3 regions of the Robertmurraya sp. FSL R5-0851 genome follow, and region 1 is predicted to be linked to each of the others. Evidence: riboswitches for the same ligand, from Rfam matches in the RefSeq annotation. Region 1 holds a riboswitch; each other region holds the start of a gene.

What was found. Region 1 has a riboswitch for cyclic di-AMP ahead of MKX65_RS01855 (APC family permease). Riboswitches for the same ligand answer to the same signal wherever they lie in the genome.
Region 2: linked by a shared signal. The riboswitch ahead of MKX65_RS25420 (NAD-binding protein) and the one ahead of MKX65_RS01855 (APC family permease) in region 1 are both predicted to bind cyclic di-AMP.
Region 3: linked by a shared signal. The riboswitch ahead of MKX65_RS12295 (TrkA C-terminal domain-containing protein) and the one ahead of MKX65_RS01855 (APC family permease) in region 1 are both predicted to bind cyclic di-AMP.

Annotation. Positions count from the first base shown of each region.
Region 1 covers NZ_JBBOOE010000001.1:345,850-352,560, reverse strand. Annotated here, with positions in the region: gene purB (adenylosuccinate lyase) at 1-291, opposite strand, end outside; gene purK (5-(carboxyamino)imidazole ribonucleotide synthase) at 295-1,449, opposite strand; gene purE (5-(carboxyamino)imidazole ribonucleotide mutase) at 1,436-1,975, opposite strand; purine riboswitch at 2,048-2,149, opposite strand; gene MKX65_RS01860 (NETI motif-containing protein) at 2,236-2,436, opposite strand; cyclic di-AMP (ydaO/yuaA leader) riboswitch at 2,593-2,721, shown strand; gene MKX65_RS01855 (APC family permease) at 2,835-4,661, shown strand; rRNA gene rrf (5S ribosomal RNA) at 5,125-5,240, opposite strand; rRNA gene MKX65_RS01845 (23S ribosomal RNA) at 5,319-6,711, opposite strand, start outside.
Region 2 covers NZ_JBBOOE010000002.1:233,574-240,018, reverse strand. Annotated here, with positions in the region: partial or broken gene MKX65_RS25430 (reverse transcriptase domain-containing protein) at 1-602, opposite strand, end outside; gene MKX65_RS25425 (TrkH family potassium uptake protein) at 1,566-2,885, opposite strand; gene MKX65_RS25420 (NAD-binding protein) at 2,887-3,540, opposite strand; cyclic di-AMP (ydaO/yuaA leader) riboswitch at 3,610-3,737, opposite strand; gene MKX65_RS25415 (hypothetical protein) at 3,978-4,451, opposite strand; partial or broken gene MKX65_RS25410 (IS110 family transposase) at 4,991-6,285, opposite strand.
Region 3 covers NZ_JBBOOE010000001.1:2,427,315-2,434,025, forward strand. Annotated here, with positions in the region: gene MKX65_RS12280 (DUF3231 family protein) at 1-14, opposite strand, end outside; gene MKX65_RS27095 (spore germination protein) at 166-306, opposite strand; gene MKX65_RS12285 (spore germination protein) at 300-1,319, opposite strand; gene MKX65_RS12290 (TrkH family potassium uptake protein) at 1,589-2,908, opposite strand; gene MKX65_RS12295 (TrkA C-terminal domain-containing protein) at 2,911-3,048, opposite strand; cyclic di-AMP (ydaO/yuaA leader) riboswitch at 3,123-3,249, opposite strand; gene MKX65_RS12300 (FMN-binding negative transcriptional regulator) at 3,305-3,916, opposite strand; gene MKX65_RS12305 (GNAT family N-acetyltransferase) at 3,939-4,454, opposite strand; gene MKX65_RS12310 (MarR family transcriptional regulator) at 4,479-4,931, opposite strand; gene MKX65_RS12315 (YczE/YyaS/YitT family protein) at 5,048-5,692, shown strand; gene MKX65_RS12320 (carbon-nitrogen hydrolase family protein) at 5,792-6,550, shown strand; gene glnA (type I glutamate--ammonia ligase) at 6,625-6,711, opposite strand, start outside.

The DNA of each region.
Region 1 (6,711 bases):
CACATCTGTTGAAGTTAGGCCGTAATGTACCCATTTACGCTCTTCTCCAAGTGTTTCAGAAACAGCTCTAGTAAAAGCGACTACATCATGACGTGTTTCTTGTTCAATTTCATTAATACGGTCAATATTGAAAGAAGCATTTTGACGGATTTTTTCAACGTCCTCTTTCGGAATTTCACCAAGCTCTACCCATGCTTCACATGCAAGGATTTCTACTTCTAGCCAAGCCTTAAAGCGATTTTCCTCTGTCCAAATAGCTCCCATTTCCGGGCGTGTGTAACGATCAATCATGTTTTATCCTCCGATCAATTCTTCAATTTTACTCCAAATCCCACTGTCTTCAATTTCTGCTAGCGCATCTTCTACGTTCTCTCGAAGCAAGGTAATATGCCCCATTTTCCGCTTAAACTTCGGTTCGATCTTTCCATAAAGATGAATTTTCCAATCTGTTACGGATGGAATGGCTTGAAGCACAGCTTCTTGATGCTCTCCTAAAATATTTACCATGACTGCTGGTTTTAAAAGAGTCGTACGTCCTAACGGCAAGTTACATACCGCACGCACATGCTGTTCAAACTGTGACGTTTCACAAGCTTCAATCGTGTAATGACCTGAATTATGAGGCCGTGGTGCCAATTCATTGATATAAATATCGTCCTCTTTTGTAAGAAACATCTCAACCGCTAGCGTGCCGACCAACTGCAAGGCCGAGGCTAGCTTTTCAGCAAGCTCTAATCCCTTTCTAGCTGCATCTCCACTTATTCGAGCCGGAACAATGGTCTCATGTAAAATATTGTCTCGATGTATATTCTCTCCAATTGGGAACACTTCAGTCTGCCCACTTGCACTGCGAACAACGATTACTGAGATTTCCTTCTCAAAAGGAATCCACTTCTCTAACACACACGAACCATGTTCTAGTAACTTCTCAGCCAATAGCAGATCCTGTTCTGTCTTGATGACCAGTTGACCTTTGCCATCGTATCCACCAGTAGCTGTCTTTAAAACAGCAGGAAATCCAAGCCTTTTTATATTATCATAAATGTCTTGTACAGAATGGATGACCGCATAAGGAGCCACTTTCACTCCAGCCTTTTCAATAGCTGCTTTTTCAGTGATTCGGTTTTGAGTGACCTCTAGCAATTGGGTTCCTTGTGGTACATAAGCATGCTCTGCCAGCCATTTTAAAGCTTCTGCATCAATATTTTCAAACTCATAGGTGATCACATCACTTACACTCGCAAGTTCTTTGATTGCCTCAAGATCGTTATACCCTGCCACGATGCTCATATCAGATACTTGAGCACAAGGAGAGTCTTCCGCAGGATCAAGGACAGCCACTCGGTACCCTTGAGCTTTTGCCGATAAGGCCATCATTTTGCCTAACTGTCCACCACCGATAATCCCAATCGTTTGTCCTGGCAAAATCACTGGATTAGACAAGCTCATCACTACTTTCCAAAACAGTTTGTTTGGTTGCTTCTCTTTTCTCCTGAAGCTTTAAAGCAATCTCTTCGTTAAATGCTCCTAATATTTGAGCGGCAAGCAATCCCGCATTCGTCGCACCAGCTGTTCCAATGGCAACCGTTGCTACCGGAACCCCTCCTGGCATTTGTACAATCGATAGTAGGGAGTCTAAACCGTTCAACGCCCTTGATTGAACTGGAACACCGATAACCGGTAAAGTCGTTTTTGCTGCCACCATTCCAGGAAGGTGAGCTGCTCCGCCTGCTCCTGCAATAATGACCTTTATTCCACGATCACGAGCCGTTTCTGCATATTCAAACATCAAGTCAGGTGTTCGATGGGCAGATACCACCTTTTTCTCATACGGTATATTTAAATCGTCTAGCACGGAACACGCTAGTTTCATAGTTTCCCAATCAGATTTGCTTCCCATAATAATTCCAATTTGTGCTTCCACTGTACCCCTCCTAGCTAAATAATATAAAAAGCCCACACAGATTCTTTCCATGACGAGGAAAGGAATCTGTCCGGGCTTGTTCATACAAGATGGAAGAGACACAAAAGAAGCGCCTCTTACTCCGGGCATATCACATTTCCTCATAGTCCGATCATTTACGGTAATCGGGTAGAAACTCATGGGCCATATTCCCATTATTATACGAGGGCTATTTCTGAATCTTAATCTCATGTATATATTACATTCTGTTATATAATCTGTCAATGAAATTGTCGAACGTTTATAATTTATGTATAGTTAATGTTCGTGTTTTACTCTATTAACCGCGCTTCGAATACAATTTTCCTGGCGATCGGCTCATAAGTAACCTCTCCCGCCTCTTTTACTTCTTGAAAAACGGGCTTTTCTGTCCGCTTTACAGGAGTATACCCTTCTTTCGCCATACGTTCAAGACAATCACTTAATGTTTCGTTTTCCTCAACTTCGAAAATGGTTTTTTTTGGTTTTGTCATGTTACATGGTCCTTTCAGTGTCCTTTAATAGTAACCTATTATACCCATTAATACGGGGGAATAGAAGTCTACTTATGCTTACTTACGTTCAAAAATAGTTAACAAAATTTTCATTTACATTTTTAAAGGGTGGGAGTATGATAATCAAAGTTTCATATTCTTAAATCGCTGAAACCATTGGTACGGGGGACCCAACTCTTCTGGGGTGAATCCTTTTAAAAGGTAGGGCTACTCATGAGGCCCGAATCCGACAGCTAACCTCGTAAGCGTTTTTTGAGAAGGAAGGTGGAGCTTGTGGAGCAAAATGGCTAATGTCTACAAGTCTTATTTCGTGATGACTTTGTAGGCTTTTTTTGTGGATTTTTTTAGTTAAATCTTACTAGATGGTGGTGTCAAACATGATCTCTTCTATAAAGAGATTACTTATAGGTAGACCTTTGAAGTCTGCCCAGTTAGGTGAACAAAAGTTAAATAAAACAAAAGCTTTAGCGATTTTATCATCGGATGCTTTATCATCCGTTGCCTATGGACCCGAGCAAATCCTGATCGTTCTCGTTTCTATAGGAGCCATCGCTTTTTGGTACTCTATTCCAATAGCGATTGGAGTACTTCTTCTTTTAACCGCTTTGATATTGTCTTACCGACAAATCATATATGCCTACCCTCAAGGGGGTGGAGCGTATGTGGTATCTAAGACCAATCTGGGTGTGAACCCAGGGTTAGTGGCCGGAGGATCCTTATTGGTGGACTATATATTAACAGTGGCTGTAAGTGTGTCAGCAGGTACCGATGCCATTACTTCAGCCTTCCCAGCCTTACATGACTATAATGTGGAGATTGCGATTGTATTTGTTATCTTTTTAACACTTCTAAACTTAAGAGGGGTAACAGAATCTGCCTCCATTCTTGCCTATCCGGTTTATTTATTTGTTCTAGCCTTATTTATCTTAATCGGAGTAGGTCTATTTAACGTGATCACAGGTCAGGTGCCTCCTGAACTGCATACACCCATTGGAACACCAGTAGCAGGAATTAGCTTATTCCTATTGCTTAAGGCCTTTGCGTCAGGGAGCTCTGCGTTAACAGGAGTCGAAGCGATATCAAATGCCATTCCAAACTTTAAAGATCCTGCTCCAAAAAATGCGGCAAGGACACTGATGCTAATGGGTACATTACTAGCGATTTTATTATCTGGAATTGTCGTTTTAGCTTATTATTACGGCATTACTCCAAAGGCAGAAGAAACCGTCGTCTCCCAAATTGCTAGTCAAACCTTTGGTCGAACCTTTATGTATTTCTTCATTCAAGGGACAACCGCGTTAATTTTAATACTAGCAGCAAATACAGGATACTCGGCGTTCCCATTATTAGCTGTAAACATAGCCAATGATAAGTTTATTCCTCGTATGTTTACACTTCGAGGCGATCGACTAGGCTATTCAAATGGAATTATGATGTTAGGTTTTGCTTCTATCTTGCTCATTATTACTTTTCATGGACATACAGAAAATTTAATCCCATTGTATGCCGTTGGTGTCTTTATCCCCTTTACCCTTTCCCAAACTGGAATGATGGTAAAATGGATTCGCGAAAAGCCCTCTGGTTGGGTATCAAAGCTCATGATTAACTCGGCTGGCGCTCTGATAAGTTTCGTGGTTACAATGATGTTTTTTATCACAAAGTTTAGCCAGGTATGGCCGGTTCTTGTTTTTATTCCTGTGATTGTATTGGTCTTTCACAAAATCCATAAGCACTATGAAGCAATTGCGGATCAGCTTCGTGTGACCACTTGCGAAGCAGCACTCCCCATCGAAGGGAACGTCATCATCGTACCTGTAGCTGGCATTACCCATGTTGTGGAGAACTCGATTAACTATGCTAAGTCACTATCAGCAAGCCAAGTCATTGCTGTGCATGTGGCCTTTGATCGGGAAGAGGAAAAACGCTTTGAGGAAAAATGGAAAGAGTGGCAGCCTGACGTACGATTGGTCACCTTACATTCTCATTATAGAAGCATGATTCATCCACTCTCCAAATTTGTCGACACCGTCGAACATAAAGCAAGTGAGTCCAATTACCGAGTAACCGTGTTAATCCCCCAGTTCATACCGAAAAAAGGCTGGCATAACATGCTTCATAATCAATCTAGCCTTTTGATCCGTTCCTTCTTGCTTTATAGAAAAAATGTAGTTGTTTCGACCTTACCGTATCATTTGAAGCATTAGTTTGGGGCGGGGTTGGAAAAAGCACCTGTGAGGGTGCTTTTTTGTTTTATGAGACCGAAGATTGAACTCTGGCATTGGAAATGGAGATGCTCATGGGCACATAGAGCCTTTCTATTTTACCACTTGAGGCAATTCGAGTTACTCATGGGCAAATAGAGACATTCTATTTTACCACTTGAGGCAATTCGTGGTGCTCATGGGCAAATAGAGACATTCTATTTTACCGCTTGAGGCAATTCGAGTTGCTCATGGGCAAATAGAGGCATTCTATTTTACCGCTTCTAAGGTTTATCCTCTCTTACGGGCAGATAGAACATCTCTATATACCCGTTTTAACATTCAACTATTGTATTTGGTCAAATAGAGGCATTTGTTTTAACTATTCAATTCTAATTTCATATCTAAAGAGTAGATAGAAAATAAATACAACAAAAAAAGCACCCAATCAGGTGCTTTTTTCTTTGCCTAGCGACGTCCTACTCTCACAGAGGGAAACCCTCAACTACCATCGGCGCTGAAAAGCTTAACTTCCGTGTTCGGTATGGGAACGGGTGTGACCTTTTCGCTATCGCCACTAGACCAGTATTCAGTTGAAGAAAATCATTCCTTCAAAACTAGATAATGAATGAAGAAGAAAGAAATACGTTTCATCGTAATTTGGTTAAGTCCTCGATCGATTAGTATCAGTCAGCTCCACACGTCGCCGCGCTTCCACCTCTGACCTATCAACCTGATCATCTTTCAGGGATCTTACTAGCTTGCGCTATGGGAAATCTCATCTTGAGGGGGGCTTCATGCTTAGATGCTTTCAGCACTTATCCCTTCCGCACATAGCTACCCAGCGATGCCTTTGGCAAGACAACTGGTACACCAGCGGTGCGTCCATCCCGGTCCTCTCGTACTAAGGACAGCTCCTCTCAAATTTCCTACGCCCACGACGGATAGGGACCGAACTGTCTCACGACGTTCTGAACCCAGCTCGCGTACCGCTTTAATGGGCGAACAGCCCAACCCTTGGGACCGACTACAGCCCCAGGATGCGATGAGCCGACATCGAGGTGCCAAACCTCCCCGTCGATGTGGACTCTTGGGGGAGATAAGCCTGTTATCCCCGGGGTAGCTTTTATCCGTTGAGCGATGGCCCTTCCATGCGGAACCACCGGATCACTAAGCCCGACTTTCGTCCCTGCTCGACTTGTAGGTCTCGCAGTCAAGCTCCCTTGTGCCTTTACACTCTACGAATGATTTCCAACCATTCTGAGGGAACCTTTGGGCGCCTCCGTTACTTTTTAGGAGGCGACCGCCCCAGTCAAACTGCCCACCTGACACTGTCTCCCACCCCGATCAGGGGTGAGGGTTAGAATTTCAATACAGCCAGAGTAGTATCCCACCGACGCCTCCACCGAAGCTAGCGCTCCGGCTTCTCAGGCTCCTACCTATCCTGTACAAGCTGTACCAAAATTCAATATCAGGCTACAGTAAAGCTCCACGGGGTCTTTCCGTCCTGTCGCGGGTAACCTGCATCTTCACAGGTACTATAATTTCACCGAGTCTCTCGTTGAGACAGTGCCCAGATCGTTACGCCTTTCGTGCGGGTCGGAACTTACCCGACAAGGAATTTCGCTACCTTAGGACCGTTATAGTTACGGCCGCCGTTTACTGGGGCTTCGATTCAGAGCTTCGCGTGAGCTAACCCCTCCTCTTAACCTTCCAGCACCGGGCAGGCGTCAGCCCCTATACTTCGCCTTGCGGCTTCGCAGAGACCTGTGTTTTTGCTAAACAGTCGCCTGGGCCTATTCACTGCGGCTCTTCTGGGCTATTCACCCTGAAGAGCACCCCTTCTCCCGAAGTTACGGGGTCATTTTGCCGAGTTCCTTAACGAGAGTTCTCTCGCTCACCTTAGGATTCTCTCCTCGCCTACCTGTGTCGGTTTGCGGTACGGGCACCTGTTACCTCGCTAGAGGCTTTTCTTGGCAGTGTGGAATCAGGAACTTCGGTACTATATTTCCCTCGCCATCACAGCTCAGCCTTTTGATCACGGGATTTGCCT
Region 2 (6,445 bases), on a different contig from region 1:
GAGAGTAAGGATTTATCTTTAATGCCCATAGACCATATTTGTTTGAGTAACTTACTATGGTTGACGTTATCAAAAAATCCTTTTATGTCCACATCTACACAATGATAAAGACCCGCCATATTGATAAGCGATTCTAATCTCGCTTTTGCATGGTGGGTACTTCTATTTGGTCTAAAGCCGTAACTATGTTTATGAAATTTTGCTTCACAGATGGGTTCTAAGACTTGTAAGATACATTGTTGGATAATTCTGTCCCAGATTGTCGGTATTCCTAGTGGTCTTACTTTTCCATTTGCTTTAGGAATAAAAACTCGTCGTACACATTCTGGTTTGTATGATTGAAGCGAATTTTGAACGTGTTCAATTACTCCTTCTACCGACAAATGCTTAATGTCATCAATGGTTAATTTATTTGTCCCTGCTGTTTTACTCCCTGTGTTTCTTTTAATGTTTCGATAAGCAAGACGTATATTTTCATCGGATCTGATCAGTTTCATTAAGTCATAGAAATTTTGACCATCGACACTTTGAGAATATAAATTATCGAAGCAATGTTGCATATCGTAATATTCATTGTGTCTCAGTTTCTTCCGTTTCAACAAGTTGGTGACTCCCTTGGGAGTTGAACCTCTCTTAGTCTCACAAGAACCTTATTAACCGATAAAGAACTGTGTTACATGGTTGAATGATTCTTTTTAGTCTAGTGGCTATCCCTCCAGGTTGATTAGACCTTTCCTTGGTACTGTGCCACCACTTTCACTGATACAAAGACAAGTTATACAGTAACTATTTTCATTACTGCTTTCCTTATCAACGCTTCTTAGAGAGTAAGCTCTCCACGATATCAGCTTACAATGTTGAATTATATCTATTATAGAATGAACTTAGGTGCTTCCTGTAAGCCTGTTAACCGTTCATATGCCTGTAACATATCATGGACTTTTATATTTGTTAGTCTTACTCATCCACTGTTAACCTCACATTAAGTGATATACACATTTCTATGTATTGGGCGTGTAGACCCGTACATTCAGAAGTTCGTCAGCTTAACCTTTTATTATAGGTTTATTTGCATTCTCACCATATTCAATCAACTCAAGCACCATGAATTACACCACTCCATCGAGGAGGCTTTCGGCAGCCAAAACTGCTACGGTAATTTCTCACGCCTTTTCGCCGAGCTTATAACACTATCATTCTTACTAACTCAAATGCTATTCGACTAAGAGAGAACCCTTCAGGGCGTTACCCCATCATTTGATTCTTCGATATAACCCTTCAGTTCCGACAGGAACTGTCTGACCTTTACCTGAGTATTGTAGCCAATCTCAATTTGAGCCAGAAACATTTCGCACAATAAAAGCCCCCTATTATTTAAGTGTATGGGTTCACAATCATAGCTTTAAATTTCATTCTCATTATCTCATTAAAGGATGCTGCCCTTAACTGCAATAAAAGATTCCATAAGAAAAAGCATTAATCTTTCTAAATTAATGCCCCCTATCACAAACTTGAAATATCTTTAATAAAGCCACCTTAAAGGTGGCCAAATGAATCATACATACTTATCCTGTTAAAACATCCTCTTGAGGATAACGTATTTTAGATTTTTCCTGCCGTGCAAGAGAAAATGCGAGTGTTAATGGCCCTAATTTACCAGTGAACATGACTATGATAATAACTATCTTACCAATAATTGAAAGGGAAGCAGTAATCCCCATAGATAAGCCTACGGTACCAAAAGCAGAAACAACCTCAAACAAAATTGGTAAGAAAGTTGAATCCTCCGTAATGGTTAATACAAAGACAGCTAAAAATACTAATGTTAGAGCAATCATAGTAATAGCAAGTGACCGAAAAATGATGGTATCGCTTATAGATCTTCTAGCAACAACGATTTCTTTTTTTCCTTTTAAATAAGTAACAACCGTCAACACAATAATTAAGAATGTGGTTAGTTTAATTCCCCCACCTGTAGAAGCACTTCCAGCACCTACAAACATTAAGAGAATCATTAGATGAATAGTGGGGTCGGTTAAACTCCCAATATCTAAAGTGTTAAATCCTGCTGTCCTAGGCGTAACAGCTTGAAAATACGATGCCCACCATTTTTCCACTACAGATAAGGACCCTAATGAATTGGGGTTTCCATATTCCAAGAAGAATATAAAGAACATGGCTAATAGGTTTATAACAAACGTACCAATGATCATAATTTTCGAATGTAGGCTAAGCTTTTGAAACGTTCGTTTATTCTTTAGGTCGGCTAAAACGGTAAAGCCAATTCCCCCTATGATAAAGAGTAAAGTTATAACAATATTAACAACTGGATCTCCAACATAACGGCTTAAACCGTCAGACCATAAGGCAAATCCAGCATTATTAAAGGCTGAAATAGAATGAAAAAAGCTATAATAGATTCCTTTAGCAAACCCCATTTCAGGAACCCAACGCAGAGATAGTAAAATCATGGCTATTAGCTCGATACCTAATGAAAAGATGAATAGATTTCTTACTAATTGAACAATCCCTCCTAGAGAAGTTTGATTTAAAGCCTGTTGGACGAGAACTCTTTCTTTAAAACCAATCTTCCTTCCAAGAACCAAGTAGATAAGGACAGCAAAGGACATGATCCCTAATCCCCCTAACTGAATTAAAGAAGCAATGACGATCTCACCAAAAAGAGTATAGGCTGTTTCTGTATCAACAACTACAAGGCCTGTAACTGTCATGGCTGATGTAGCTGTAAAAAGTGCATCCAGCCAACTAACAGTAGTTGTCGTTGCAAAAGGAAGTTTAAGAAGAATTGTACCCAATAGTATAGAAATAGCAAAAACCAAAACCAATAATTGCGACGGATTTACGTTTATAAATTTATTTTTCATGTTACACACCTTTTTCTTCAAAACGGTTTAAATCGGAATTATGTCCTATCACAATCAAAACATCTCCTTTTTGTAATACCTCTTCCGCTACTGGTGCAACAATTACGTCCTCCCCGCGCTGAACAGCAACCACACTGCACCCATATTTTGCTCTAACATCGAGTTCAAGTAAAGTTTGATTATGTAATTTATCGGATGCTACTATTTCAACGATACTATGGTCCTTAGAAAGTTCAATATAATCAATAATTTTTTCGGATGCGATATAATGGGCTACCCGTTTGGCCATGTCCCTTTCTGGGTGAATAATTCGATCCGCACCAATTTTATCTAAAACTTTATGATGATAGTCATTTTGAGCCTTTGCCCACACTTGCTTAACTCCCAGCTCTTTTAAATGGAGGGTAGTTAAGATACTTGCTTCAATATCGTCTCCGAATGAGACAACCACTAAATCAAAATTTCTAATACCTAAATGCTTCAGAGTAGGTTCATCAAGAGTATTTGCTTGGATAGCATGAGTGGCATAAGAAGCAAATTCATTTACTTTGTCTATGCTTTTGTCTACTGCCATTGTATCAATTCCTAATTCATTAAATTCTTTAACTAAACTCCCTCCAAATCTACCCAATCCTAGTACGGCTATTTGCTTCATTTGTCTCCGTCCTTTCCAGAAAATAAAAAAGACCATTCTAAAAAATAGAATGGCCCGTATCATTAAATACATTCCACCCTCAATTCGCCTACGAGGTTAGCTGACGGATTAGGAGTTGAGAGTCTCCTTCTACTAAACGTAGATTCACCCCAAAAGATTGGTTCCCCCGCTCAATTTAGATTAGGCATTTCATTTAATTTTTTCTTAGACAAATATATATCCACTTTTTCTCGTTGTCAATAAGTGGTTTAAATGTTGAATCTAGAAGAAAATATCTACAAAGCGTAACTTTGTTTTATGTCTTTATTTTTTTGCTATTCCTCTTGAGTAAAACTGCTTCTTTTATACAACAAAGAAATTCAACAGAAATAGGCATTAATCCACCTCTGGATCAACACCCTTTTAACAGTAGCTAGCGTAAGCGATATATTTTATAACTATAATTTTAGTCTACTCTCATTTACAATCGTTTTTTCGATGACATATTGATATCCGTAGATAATAATTGATAGCAATATACAAATAAAGTACCAGCTAGTATGAGTGATTTTTTTAAATTTAAATGCACCCACCTTTTCCCACACAGTAGCCATAGGAAAAGCATTAAAGATATTTAGCATTACATTAACAATCAAATATTTCGGGAAATTACCATAAGTAAATTTAAATATCCATAATGTTGCTACAAAGTATGGCCCTAATATGTATGAGAAATCTACATTCCCTGGGGAGAATGGGTTTTTATTTTTCCACCATCTTTTCTTATTGCTGATGACACTAAAGACACTTATAAATAGATTAACAAAACTTGCAACAGGTAAATACCTTAAGAATGATTTCTTGTCCATAAACAAAACAGAAAGCCAAGGAATGACTATCATAGTTAGAGAAAACATTTGCTTTTTCTTCAATAACATCGACCTTTCAATTTGTTTGTGTATATCATTCCCGAAGAAATCCTTCTCTATTTATACCTAATGCAATTACCAACGATTTTACTAATAAGAATAGTTCCTATTCCATAAACCTCCCTCAATAAACAAAGTGAAAACTCACGTTTTCTCCAGTATTCTCAGTATTTTATAAATTGTAATTTTAGAGTTTAAGCTCGATACTATGGTTGGATTTATCTCGTAAGGATAAATTTGGAGCTTTGGAGTAAAAAGACTGATAGCTCATCAGCCACGCACTTACAAAAAAATGGTGGATGAGTAAAAATATGATCGCACTGGTGGATATCCACATATCTTATGGAGGTCAACCCTCCCATGCCTCACAGAGTCTTCGCTCTCAAATTCCTTCGTCCAACCTTTCCATGAGGTGGATGTCAGTCATGCTGCCCCACAGGGTCCTTGCCCGAAGTTTTATTGCTTTGCTGACTAATCCGTGCTTCAAATGTACGAGACTTCTAACACCTAAAACTCTTTTCTACTATACTGGTCCTACTGATTTAAGCTGTTTTTTCAACTTCTACGTTTACTCTCATATGAGGGATATCCTTTAACATTCGCTCTTCACTAAACTCAAATTGTTTTTTACCAATGGCAAATAATATACGTATTAACTTATTGCACAAGGCTATCAAAGACTGCATTTTCTTTAGAGGATTATCCGGACGCTGCGTGTAATAGGCATGCAACGCTTTAAAAGCCGAATTCTTCGCAACCATAATCATACAAACCCTGAAAAGGAGAGCCCTTAGCTTCTTCCTACCTCGTTTGGTGATTTTTGTTTGTCCTTTATGTTTGCCAGAGGTGTTCTCCTTCAAGCTCAGTCCAGCTAGCTTTATGATTTGTCTAGGGTGAGAATAATCTTGAAGATTTCCTACTTCCGCAAAGAAGCCGGCAACCGTATCTCTGCCTACTCCCTTAATAGCTAACATTTGTTGAACACCAGGAATATGTTCAATTAGGTTATCTATCTTATCATCTAGTTCTACGAACTTCTTTTGTATCTAGTCATACTTATCAAGCAGAGTTGCTAGTTCTAATTTAGCCATACCAGCACCTTGGCGAAGTCCGATGGACTCTTTTGCTGCTTGTTTTAACTCTAGTATTTTGTTTAGTCCCACACTCCGACTAACTGCCTTTCGTAAATGTTCCAATAAGAACTGATTAGTGAAATCAGTCAGTTCATGTGGTAAGGCTCCTAGCCTTAAAAACTGTAAGGCTGCTTTCCCTTCCCAACTCTTAAAGACGGTTAAAAACTCAGGAAAATACCGATCTAGCCAGTTGTGAATCTGGCCTTGCACCGTTTGAAGGTCATCAGTTAGGAGATCACGTATTTTTTTCGCCACGCGGAGTTCTGCATAAACACCTTGTGGAATCGTTGGTTCAGCATATCTCCCGTCCTTGACCAACTGAGCGATGACTTAGCGTCTTTCACATCGTTTTTAGTCGGTGAATTATCGTCAAGTTCCTTACTCCTCTTAACATGTATCGGGTTCACAGCGACAAACTTTATATCATTCTCTTTTTGTATATGTGCTAGGTTTAGCCAATAGTGGCCAGTAGGTTCCATTCCTACTATCACTTTTTGCATCTGTTGTTCTAGCTTTAATTGATTGATCCAATTGAGAAACAGTTCAAATCCTGGCTTGGTATTATCAAAATAACACGGGGAACCAAACTCCATTCCTCTATAGTCCTGTGCACGTGCGACATGCTTGTACTTGGCAATATCAACACCTATAATAAGAGTTTGAGAAGTGATTTGAGCAATCTTTTCATTTTGGTTATAATTCATTTTAAGACCTCCTGGTGTTAATTGAGTTCGTCCTTTTTGCTAGCCGGCTTTAGGACTCTCTCATTCTACCAAGAGGTTATTTTTTTGTTCAAACCTCATTTTCATTCATTACAGGAATGCTGCCCCATATCTTGAATAAGGATGTTTGGTAAGTTCGATT
Region 3 (6,711 bases), 2.1 Mb from region 1:
GTATTTTGATTCATTTTTTTCATCCTATAATTTTTTATTTTGTTTATTGTTTTCCATTTTTCAAACCATTATGTATTGACATGCTCTTTAACACAGCCAAAAAAACAAAAAAATCACAACCATGATTTGTTGTGAATTCTTTGGTTTATACTGTGCGAATATTAATCATTTATCTTCGGTATATGTGTGTTTGCTATTAGTAAGTTTCTGTAAATCTCCTCTAAAAAATGTATCTTTACATTCCTCTATTTTAAACGGAATCAACGGTGAAAGATAAGGAACGCCTACAGATTTTAGACTCACCATATAGATGCCCAAAAGGTTGGCAACAGTTCATCATTAGAAATGATTGCTTTTGAAATTTTGTTTGGCAAATCGTCGTTATGAAAATTGTCTATCGCAATATAAACGCCAGGCAAATACACTCCTAATACAAAGGCGATGAAACGCATGATTCGATTTGTAAACCTGCCCATTGATATGTGGTAATCATCAGCTCCTTGCATAAAATCTATAAATAATGCAGGCGCTATGATAGCAAAAGGATATCCATCCACAATAACTACCACTCTCCCTTCAAATAAGGAAGATACTACCCCATCAATCCGTTCTGAATGTCTTACTCGAGCAAAAAAAGACTTTGGTTTTCCTTCTAACACATCCTCTAATACTCTTTCACTAAGAACATACTTTATGTTTAGACTTTTCAGCCTCTTTTTTACTTCTTTTAGGATTCCTTTATCAACCATTCCTTCTAAATATAAAATAGAAACAGATGTGGGTGAAATGGAACCAATGTTTATTGTTTCTACACAAAAATCGGGAGTTTTTAATGAACTTCTGATCAAATTTATATTTGTTTTCATTTTTTCTGTTAATCCAATTTGTGGACCTCTTGAGGAACGTTCTCCAATTGATGCTTCGATACTTCTTTCGGGCCATTTAGGAGATGGTATTATTATTCCTTTTCGATACCCGTCAATCAGTAATATGGTACTTCCTTGTACAAGACTATCGGTCAATACCTTATACTCCGTAGTGGTTTTCACATCTGCCGATTCAATTATTCTTTCAATGACTTGATCAACTATTGATTCCCTAAAACTAACAATCTTGAACGGTTCTAGTAAAGGCTTTATGACGTTCTCCTGAATCAGATCTACATCCATAATTCCGTCCAGATAAACGATATTTATATCAAAAGATCCTTTGGAGCCCACCTTTATCTTTCTAACAATAAGGTCAGATGTATCGTGAAAAGTGTTCTTTATATTCATCATATTTTCTTTTAAGCAGTTTTGAATTTCTATATTAGTCACCCTTCTCCCTCCCTTAAAAGTGAGTATTTGGAATGGTCAAATTACTATACTTTTACAAGCAATCTGAACTGTCGGATATAAGGTGTTCTGATTAGAAGTGAAACAAAAAATTGCCATTGAAAAAGCAGTTGATGTGATAATCAACTGCTTTGTTTTTTTATTTCGGTTAATAGCTTCATGTTCATGATATGAGAATAAACATGAAGTAATCTGCTTTAAATTAATATGCTACATGAAATGTTAAATTTAGGAAGCTTTATGTAAATTGATCAACCTGTTAACACATCTTCCTGCGGATAACGGATTTTCGACTTTTCTTGACGTGCAAGAGAAAAAGCAAACGTTAAAGGACCTAACTTGCCTGCAAACATGACAATAATAATGACCAGCTTACCGATGATCGAGAGAGTTCCAGTGATTCCCATGGATAAACCTACTGTCCCAAACGCAGAAACGACTTCAAACACAATCGGTAGGAAAGCTGCTTCTTCTGTAATGGTTAATACAAAGATGGCCAAGAAAATTAAAGTTAAAGAGATCATAGTAATAGCTAATGAGCGGAATATGATGGTTTCAGCGACCGTTCTTCTAGCCACTACAATTTCTTTTTTACCTTTGAGGTACGTTACCACAGCTAACACGATGACAATGAATGTCGTTAGTTTGATTCCTCCACCCGTCGATGCACTGCCCGCACCTACAAACATTAGTAGTATCATAAAATGGATCGTTGGATCACTCAAACTTCCAATATCCAGACTGTTAAATCCAGCTGTTCTAGTTGTCACTGCTTGAAAATACGATGCCCACCATTTTTCAACCAAGGATAAGGAGCCAAGTGTATTCGGATTTCCATATTCTAAAATGAAAATGAAAAGCATGGCAACAATATTTATAGAAAAGGTACCGACAATCATTATTTTTGAATGTAAACTAAGTTTTCGAAAGGTATCTTTACTTTTTAAATCGGCTAAAACCGTAAATCCAAGACCTCCAATGATAAACAATAATGTGATGACAATATTTATTATTGGGTCACCTACGTATCTACTAAGTCCATCCGACCATAACGCAAAGCCAGCATTATTGAACGCAGATATAGAATGAAAAAAGCTATAATAAATCCCCTTCGACCACCCCAGCTCTGGAACCCAGCGTAAGGACAACAACACCATGGCAATGAATTCAATAACTAATGAAAAGAAAAACAAGTTCCTGACTAATTGAACGACTCCACCAAGTGAAGTTTGATTCATGGATTGTTGAACAAGGATTCGCTCCCTAAATCCAATCTTTTTTCCAAGAACCATAAAGATTAAAACCGCAAATGACATAATTCCCAATCCGCCTAATTGAATCAATGAGACAATTACAATCTCGCCAAACAAGGTGTATGCTGTTTCTGTATCAACCACTGCTAGGCCAGTAACAGTCATGGCTGAAGTTGCCGTAAATAGTGCATCCCACCAACTGATCGATGTCGTGGTTGCCCATGGAAGTTTAAGAAAAATCGTTCCTATAATAATAAAGATAGTAAAAACTAAAATTAATAATTGAGAAGGATTCATGTTTATCATCTTGGTTTTCATTCTTATACACCTTTTTCTTCAAAGCGATTCAAGTCTGCATTATGACCAATCACAATCAACACATCACCCTTTTGGAGAATTTCTTCAGCAAGTGGTGCCACAATCACATTGTCATCGCGCTGCACAGCTATTTGTTTCATCTGTAACTTCCTTCCCTTTCTTCATTAAAAAAGACCATTCTAAAGAATAGAATGGCCTGTATGTATAAAAATACATCCACCCTCAATAACACCTACGAGGTTAGCTGACGGATTAGGAGTTGAGAGTCTCCTTCTACAAATTGTAGATTCACCCCAAAAGATTGGTTCCCCCGCTCAATAAAGATTCGGCTTTTTTATTTAGTTTTATCTTAGACAAATATATTACTTGCACAATATACTGTCAATAAAGAATCCATTACTTTTTTAGATTAGCCTTCATCAAAGAAGCAATCTGTTTCTCATCTGTATTTGAACAACGATCTAGTTGTTCAATAACTAGCTCTTGTCGCTGTGTAGAATGGTTTTGACTTAACTTCGCTTTTCCTTCGATTTTATTGATTTTTATTTTGAAACCTTGAATTCCTTTGTTCATTCCAGTGAGAAACTCACCATCTACGTTCTGTAATTTGTATGAACTGTCAGGAGCCTCATATTTTAATACCATTTCATGTAAAGAATTCATTAACTCATGTTCATCCTCTAAAAGCTCGACTTCTCCATACACATGAACAGTCACGTAATTCCATGTTGGAACCGCCTTATTTGTCTCATACCAAGATGGGGAGATATAACAATGAGGACCATGGAAAATAGCTAGTACGGTTTGATTTTGGATATTAGTCCACTGAGGATTGGGACGAGCAAAGTGTCCGTATAAGTAGGTATTCTCCTTGTTCAACATTAATGGTAAATGAGTGGCGAATGGCATTCCGTTATTTTGAGAAATAAGCGTCGCAAAACTATGCTCTTTCATTATATCGTAGGCTATGGTTTCATCTGTGATCTTAAAATAGTTTGGAATATACATGTAATTCCCCTTTCCTAAAAAGTTAGATGAGTGTTTTCGTCATGATCAAGTCCCTTTGTTCCTCATCACCCATATAAAAAGAATGCTCTCCTGTTTGGACAAAACCCATTTTCTGATAAAAAGCAATCGCATTTTCATTTTTTTCCCATACACCTAACCAGATTTTCTTCATATCACGCGCCTTTGCTATTTCTATCGCTTTATTTAGCATATATTTACCAAGACCGTGTTTTTGACATTCTCTTTTTATATAAATTCTCTCAATTTCAAGTGCTTCATCACCCATTTCTTCCGTCTGAGCATCCTTGGTATTTACCTTTAAATATCCAGCAAGTTCATGATTTAAATAAACAAAAAAGAATTGCGAAGAAATATTAGCTAATTCTTTTTCTAGCTGGTTTAAGTGGAATGCCCTCTCCATATAGGCCTTCATATTTTCGGGTGAATTCTGCTGCTTAAATGTCTCATTAAAAGTTACATAACTAATTTCTTGAAGTTGGCGTGAATCCTCAAGGGTACATGGTTGGATATTTATCATTAAATCTGTCGCTCCTTTATATCATCAATAATTTCTCTTGTTTCCCTTTTTTACAAATTCCCAGTCTTTTTCTACATTTTTTCTAACTCTTTGAAGATGATGGAACAAGGTTTCTACTTCTTTTTCGGAAAAGCCCTCTAACGCTACCTTATTGGAATAATCATTTTCTCTTTTGATATAAGGATAGACCTGTTTCCCTTTCTCTGTTGAAAAGAGTTTTTTAATTTTTTTGTTCTGTTGATCTTCTTTTTTTTCAATAAACCCATTCATTTCGAGTTTTTTTATCGCTCGAGCGGCTGTTGTTCGATCGACTTTTATCATTTCCGCTACCTTTTCTTGAATAATCCCAGGGTTTTCGCATATTCTCACCAAGTACAAATACTGTCCTTTTGTCAGGTCATACTCTTTAAACTCTATATTGCTTATTGAATCTAATGCTCTTGCAATCATTCCCATTTCACGAAGAATTTCCTTCATAATTCCCTCCTCAGCACGTATTTTTGTTGCAAATACAATAAAAATAGTATATGTTAAATTTAACCTAATTTTGTTGCGTTTGCAACAAAAAAATAATGATAAAGAGGTCGAGAAAAGTGAAATATGCTTTATATGTAGTAGGAATTTTCATATTAACCCTTGGTATTTCTTTCACTATACAATCAGACCTGGGCACTTCACCTTTTGATGCAGTTTTAGTGGGACTTTCCAAGACTGTGGGATTTACTGTGGGTAGTTGGGAAATCATCCTAGCTTTCCTAATCATTTGTTGTAATTCCATTTTAAAAAGACAAAGACCAGAAGCTTTGGGGTTGTTAACGGCATTGATAACAGGTATTGGTATTGATCTGTGGCTTTTTTTATTGCGCGATTGGGTTTCACCTGAACATTGGTACAGCCAATTGATATGTTTTGGAATGGGTTTAGTTGCTATAGGATTAGGAACGGCAACCTATTTACACACCCATTTTGCACCGATTCCAGTGGACCGATTAACCTTAATCATCCAAGAATTAACTAGAACAAATATATTTGTTTCGAGAACATTCATTTATCTCGTATTCTTGATCATGGCCATCCTTTTAAAAGGACCCATTGGCATTGGAACTCTTTTAACCGTTTGTTTTGGGGGTCTTATCCTTAATTCCTTTATGCCAATCACTGAAAAAGTAGTAAACCGCCTATTAGCAAGATCTAGTTCATTACCAAATTATGATCAGGATAATCACCATTCAACATAGCATGTAACAAATTTCTTAGGAAGGTGTTCTGCCATCCGCTCACTTCCCCCGTTTCATTGATATAATACTCATTATCAGTAATTCTAAATGGGGGAAATCATGAAGAAAATAAAAGTAGCTTTATTACACTTGCTGCCAATTGCAGGTGATATCGAAAATAATCAAAGGCTCATTGAAACAGCCGTTAAACAAGTGGCGGATCAACAGGTAGATTGGATTATTACCCCTGAATTAGCCGTTAGCGAATTGCAATTTTCTCAAAAGATTGGAACTCAGTGGATCAAGCCACAACCGGATGAATGGATGACAAACTTTATAACCTATGTTCAATCTTTGAATACTACTGTATTTCTTGGGTGTCCTGAACGGTCAGAAACTGGAGAGCTTTATAATTCCGTGTTTGTTATAAACCCTGATGGTCAATTAATAGGTAAACAAAGGAAGATTGCAAGTATCGATGATTGGTCTACATCTGGCACTTCCATTGAACCTATTGACATGGGTCATGTGAAAATTGGTGTATTAATCTGTGCGGATGCTTATACCCCAAACATTGCGGATACCTTTTTACATAAAGGAGCTGAGATCTTAATTGCACCATCCTCCTGGGGCCCAGGGCTACACGGCCCAAACGGTGAGTGGGAACAAAGATCAAAGGATACTGGATTGTGTGTATTTGTTTGTAATCGTACAGGAGAAGATGAGTCGGTTACCTTTTGGGAAGCTGAAAGTCTAGTTATTAAGAATGGGAAACGTCTCCTTACGCACCAATCCAAACAATCGGCTATTTTAACTTTTGAATGGGACTTAGAAAAAATGGATTTAGTCTCCCCTGACTTTACCATTACCATCATTTAATTGATCATTTACAAAAGGAAAGGATGGAACATATTGGTTCCATCCTTTTTATTCTATATAGTTGATTGTTCAAATTAGAACTTTGAGTGATAGTTTTCAATTTCCCAAGCGTGAACGGAGATGCGGTAGCTATCCCACTCTGCTTTTTTCATTGCTACATA